DNA from 2 places in the Romboutsia sp. D33t1_170424_H2 genome. Region 2 is predicted to be linked to the other one. Evidence: riboswitches for the same ligand, from Rfam matches in the RefSeq annotation. Region 2 holds a riboswitch; the other holds the start of a gene.
What was found. Region 2 has a riboswitch for cyclic di-GMP ahead of I4U66_RS01280 (flagellar basal body protein). Riboswitches for the same ligand answer to the same signal wherever they lie in the genome.

Region 1 (3,223 bases), on a different contig from region 2:
AGTTTTTTACCTAAACAAGCCATATAAATTACAAACTCATTTTCTCCATCTAAATCTAACATATTATCAATTATATCCTGATCATATATTCCGATAGCACAAGTCCCGTAATTAAGAGATTCTGATGCTATGTAAAGATTCTGGCAAACATGTCCAATATCTATAAGTATTTTCTTATGAGCAGTTATACTAAATCTATGTTCACTTCTATATGGAATACAACTCCAAGCAAACACAACGGCACTTTTAGATACGAAACCTTGAACAAAAGGTTGGTTTGGAGTTGCTTTATCTATTTCATCATCTATATTGCTTAAAGTCTTTATAAATAAAAGTTTATGTTCTAAAGGTAAATATCTGTAAACTCCACTCTTTAAACCATCAACATTATTTATTATTAAATATGTTTCAAATGGGTGAGTGCAACCAGCAGAAGGTACAGTTCTTAAGGCACTAAATTTATCTTTTACAGTTTGGATTCCTTGAGTAGCCCATAGTAAATACGAAAGTTCAGATAAATTTATTTTTTCATCACTATATTTTCTTATACTTCTTCTATCATTTATACAATCTAGTACGTTAGGTTTAACTAAAATGTCTTTGCTTACAGGAGGTAACTCTATTAAATTAGAATTTGAATCATATTCTTTTTGGAAAGAAGGAGTGGGTATTCCTTTTTGTTTATCCGTTTTTATCTGTTTTAGTATTTCAAAATCAGCTTTGAAAAATTCTCTGTTTTGTGCAATTTTATCCATAGATGTCTCCTTATTAAAATGTATAAATTTTTACACTTATTATACCATATATATAAATATAAGTGGAAAAAGCCTAAATGGTAAAAATTTCATATTAGAAGCTTAATTACAGATAAAAATTAATAAATATTTTTGTGTAGTAATAATTAATATTTGCTTTAATAGAATATATTCAAAAATATATTAAAATTATTTTAAATTAAAAAAAACTATTTTAATTTATAAAAAATTATGTATAATTAATATAGATGACTAAAAATTACATATTAGCAAACCTAGAGAAATCTAGCGACGCAAAGCTAAAGGGGCTAAGGTAAAATTAGACTATGCCAGCCAGTTGCCAAAGAATTGATATTCTTTGTTTTTATAGAGTTATCTTATGATATAATTGTAAGATTGTTTTATAATGTTTACTTTAGATGGCAACTACCCTTTATAAAGGGTAGTTTTTTATTTAATAAAAACAACTATAGCTCTATAGCAAGACTATATTTTGAAATTTGGGGTAAAATATTTAGTTATTGTAAATTCATATAATATAAGAGGGAGAATATTATGAAGAAAAAGATAGCATCAATATTGGCCATATCTGTTATAGCAACAAACAGCACACCTGCTTTAAATGTTTTTGCTAACGAAGTAATAAAGGAAAAAGCATTAGCGATAGAGGAACAAGTTTCTAAAAGTATGACAGTTAGTGATTTTAAAATTAAGAACAATCCTAACTTCGCTAAGTATAATGAACTTTATAGAGTTGAGATACAGTCTATAACAAACAATGGAAGAAGTTACCCAGGAACTAAGATAGAAAATGCTATAGATGGAAAACTTAATACACATTGGGAAACATACACTAGAAATACAAATGAATTTAAAAATGAAGTAATTGTGGAGTTTAAAGATATAGCCGAGATAAATAGATTAGCTTATGCTACAAGACAAGACGGGGCTAAAGGTAAAGGATATCCTACTAGTGCAGAGATATATGTTTCAGAGAGTGAAATAGGTGAAGATTTTAAACTAGCAGGAAAAATAGAAGGAAGTAAAGTTACAGGTGGAATGGTTGAATTTAAATTTGATACTGTAAGAGCAAAGAGAGTTAAATTCAAATTCGTAGAAGCACATGACGAGTGGGCAAGTGCCGCAGAGTTTTGGTTCTATAAAGAGGATAGAATTCTAGATAAGATGGAAAGATTATTTACTAATGCAAACATGAATGAAGTAAGTAAAGAGTTTGCAACTCCTGAAGCATTAAACACTTTAGAGAAAGAAACTGAAGGACATCCATTCCGCGATAGCTTTAAAGAATATATAGATAATGCAAGACTTGTTCTAGAGAACAAAGAGGTTAACTTTATTGAAACTAAAGTATCTAAGTTATTAGGGTATGGAACTGAAAACCAAAAAGCTTATGATGACAAGTTTATGTTAGGTAAAGACCACATCGTTAATACACAAGTAAATGGTGGAACTTACTCTACAACAAAAATAGAATATATGTATGATGGTGACCCTAATACACATTGGGAAACAAACAGAAGCAATGGTAATGGTTTCACTAATGAAGTGGTATTCACTTTTGATGAAATAGAACAACTTGATAGAATAGCATTATTACCTAGAAGCGGAAATCAAAAAGGATTTCCTACTAAGTATGAAATATATGCTTCAGAAACTTCTCAAGGGGATACATTCAAATTAGTTTCTAGCGGTACTGCAGAAGTTACTAAAGACTTTATGCAATTTAAATTTAACCCAACAAACTTTAAGAGACTGAAGTTTGTATTTAAAGAGTGCCATGAAAATAGACCATTCATATCAGAAGCTAGGTTCTATAAAGAAGATGCTTTATCAGAGAAAATGGATAAACTATTTACAGACAGTAATAAGAATACAGTAAACCCTGATTTTGGGACTTTAGAGAAACTTACTGCTTTAGAGAATGAAGCGAAGGCACATCCTTTATACAGTAAGTTCAAAGAAGATTTAGATGATGCTAAACTTGTATTAGAAGGTAACGAGGTAACTTATGCAGATGCTAAAGTTTCGAAGTTTAAAGCTTTTGGAACTCCAGAGTTAGCAGAGTATGATAAGACTTATAAGATAGATAATAGTCATATAAAGAATATAACTACTAACGGTAGACATTGGTCAAATCAAACTATAGATAAAGCTATAGATGGTGATCCTAACACTAATTGGCATTCTGATGCTAGAAATAGCGAAACTCATACAAACGAAGTTATAATGACTTTAGACCAAATAAGAACTTTAGATAGAATAGTATATTATTCTCCGAGAGATAGAGGTTTCGCAGAGAAGTTCGATATCTATACTTCTAAGACTAGTGCAGGAGACACATTTACTAAAGTAACTAGTGGTAGTGCTTCAAGAACTGGAGACTCTATATCTATAAAGTTTAATCCAACTCAAGCTAAAAGAGTTAAGTTTGTTTATAAGCAAGGATA
Region 2 (3,223 bases):
TTGAAGAAGTCTTTAATAAAATTAGAAATGATTTAAACTATGGATTAATATATAGACCTCACCCACTGGAGCTGTCATATGTTAAATCAAGAGCCCCAGAATGCTATAAAAGATATAAAGAGTTATTAAGCTCAGCAAAAAATACAGAAAATATAATTATTGATAATTCACCTAGTTATTACGAAGCTTTTCAAATATCTGATGCACTAATAACAGATAGGTCTTCTGTATTAATTGAATATATGGCTACAGGAAAACCTGTTTTAATATATGACATAGAATTAAACAGAGAATACTATCATGAAAAAGTATTTGATATATTTTCTAATTATATAGTTGGTGAAGATGAAATGACTGTAGATAAATTTATAGATTTAGTAGTCAATAAAAAAGATTACAAAAAAGATAATAGAATTAATGCACTAAATACTGTTCTTTCAAATATTGATGGTAGTTGTGGAGAACAAGTTCACAAACATATAAAGCAGTGTATTGAAAATAATTATTTTTAAAATTTCACAATGATATTAAATACAAAAAGTCATGAATAACTTATTATATTAAGTAACTATTTTTACAAGACTTTTTGTATTTTATTATTAAAAATATTAAGTATTAATTAATACAGGTATATAATTTTAACTATAAGAGTATTTATAATAATTAATAGTTTTATACATATCCCGATAAGTTCATAAAATAAATCTAAATTAAAAGTAGTTAAATTACTACTAAAGTCTTTAATCATTTTTCAAAATCATGAATTTTTATAATATTATATGAACACAATATTAAATTTTCTTTAAAGAAAGAATAAATTTTAATATTGCAAATGTTATAAAATTTATCTAAGTAAAAACTAACTTTACTATACATTTTATTAGTATAATAAGCTTTGATTTATTAATAAGGTAGATAAGTATCATAAGAAATTTTATTAATATAATTGAGTGTTAAATCAATATTTATATCAAAAATATCTTTAGGAACTAATATAGATATAAATGTATTTAATTTTCTGGTTTTAATATTTTGAATTTATAAATAAAATTACAGTCATAATTGAAAAAAATAGGAATATTATCTAAATTTATAATATTTAGGAATTAATCTGAATAAGGATGTTTAAGTTAAAAATTTTTAGTGATGTAGAATTTATTGTCTAATACATAATTTGTATTATTTTAATAAAAAATATAAAGTTCTAATTATATCAGCCGTATAATATAAAATACAATATAAAATATAATATAAAATAAAATTACACTTTGTGATTTAACAAATAAGTTTAAATGTATTTTTAATATTAGTTTGAAAAAAAATAGTAAGAAAATACAAATAAAAACTTGATTAAATGGTAATTATACTATAATATTTAGTGTATGGAAAAAAATGTCGAAAAGTGTAAAAAAAGAACGAAAAACAACGAAAAACAAAATAGGCAAGCTAGAGAAATCTAGTGACGCAAAACTATAGGAGCTAAAGTAGAAACTATGCTAGCCAGTTGCAAAAAACTGTGTGTTTTTGTTTTCGATATATAAGGTTTATAATTTTGGAGAATTATGAATAATATATAAATTATTTTGATTGTTTGTGTCCAAATTATGCATCTCTATTTATCGACGCTGATATTATATAACTCTCTTTAGAGTTATTTTTTTTTGAAGAAATAATATTTTAATAAATCTAATAATTCAATTATATTATCAAAGTTCATTATGTATCTTACATTTTTTATTATAGGAAAAATTATGTAATAGTATAAATTATATAGAAAAAAATAAGTAAAAGTTTATAATTAAAATGATAAGAAAATTAAATATAAGAAAACGAATAATAAATATATTGATTTAATTTTATATCTAAAATAATCAAATTCTAGCAATGATAGTATGCTATGTAGTATACAAAATTACTCTTTATAGAGTGGTTTTTTGATTTATAAAATTAATGGAGGAGAGTAATATGGAAATCTATAATTTAATGAAAATGGGATTAGATGCTACACATTTAAGGAGTAATGCCATTGCAGAAAATATTGCTAACATAAATACTCCAGGGTATAAAAGAAAGTATGTTAGTTTCGAAGATACTTTAAAGAATAAACTAGAAATTCCTAGTATAAAGTTAAAGGTTGATAAGGAATCTGTGGTCAGAGAAGATGGTAATAACGTTGATATTGAACATGAGAAGGTTAATCAAGCAGCTACGACATTAGAATATAATGCGTTAGTAAGTCTTACAAATATAAAAATCGCTATGACAAAAAGTATAATATCTGGGAGGTAAATAAATGAGTGTTTTTAGTGGTATGAGAATTAGTGCAAGTGGTCTGACAGCAGAACGTATGAGAATGGATATAATATCTTCGAATGTTGCTAATATGCAGACTACAAGAACTAAAAATGGAGGAGCATATAGGAGAAAAGTAGCTAGCTTTGAAGAAAATTATGATGAAAAATTAGGGATGTTAGGTGTTAAAACAAAAAAGATTGAAGAAGATAAATCTCCTCTCAGAAAAATATATGAACCAAATCATCCTGATGCAGACAAAGATGGATATGTAGAATATCCAAATGTAGATTTATTAGCTGAAATGTCAGATCTTATAAGTGCATCGAGAGCTTACGAATCTAATGTAGATACTTTAAATGCTCAAAAAAATATGATATCTAAAGCTTTAGAGATAGGTAGATAGAAAGTAGGTGGTTAAATGACAGGAATAAGCAATATAAATATTAATTCTGATATATTCTCTAATGCTATTAATAATAAGACTACATATAAAGTTAAAGGAAATGAAAAGCCAGACAAGCAATTTGAAGATGTTATAAAGAATGCTATAGGTAAGGTAAATGATAGTATTATAAATTCAAATGAAAAGATAGAAGCGCTTATAAAAGGTGAAGATGTTTCTATGCATGATGTTATGCTATCAGCACAAGAATCTCAAATGTCAGTGCAACTTATGATTGAGATTAGAAATAAGTTATATGATGCTTACCAAGAAATTAATAGAGTGCAATTGTAATTCCTTAATAAGGAGCAGATAGATGAATTTTAAAGAGATAATAGAAAAAATAAAAGATTTTATAAAAACAAGAAAAGAAAAATTTAAGGAAATGAGAAAAGAAAAGAAAATAGCCATTATAGTTGGAGTGATTGCAATTATATTAGCTATAATATTTGGAATTAAGTATAAAAATGATAATAAATATGATGT

Region 1: linked by a shared signal. The riboswitch ahead of I4U66_RS05170 (NPCBM/NEW2 domain-containing protein) and the one ahead of I4U66_RS01280 (flagellar basal body protein) in region 2 are both predicted to bind cyclic di-GMP.

What each region holds. Positions count from the first base shown of each region.
Region 1 covers NZ_JADOZQ010000003.1:95,005-98,227, reverse strand. The annotation lists gene I4U66_RS05175 (SagB/ThcOx family dehydrogenase) at 1-755, opposite strand, end outside; cyclic di-GMP riboswitch class I at 1,014-1,100, shown strand; gene I4U66_RS05170 (NPCBM/NEW2 domain-containing protein) at 1,311-3,223, shown strand, end outside.
Region 2 covers NZ_JADOZQ010000001.1:245,094-248,316, forward strand. The annotation lists gene I4U66_RS01275 (CDP-glycerol glycerophosphotransferase family protein) at 1-512, shown strand, start outside; cyclic di-GMP riboswitch class I at 1,431-1,512, shown strand; gene I4U66_RS01280 (flagellar basal body protein) at 1,966-2,289, shown strand; gene flgC (flagellar basal body rod protein FlgC) at 2,294-2,698, shown strand; gene fliE (flagellar hook-basal body complex protein FliE) at 2,714-3,031, shown strand; gene fliF (flagellar basal-body MS-ring/collar protein FliF) at 3,054-3,223, shown strand, end outside.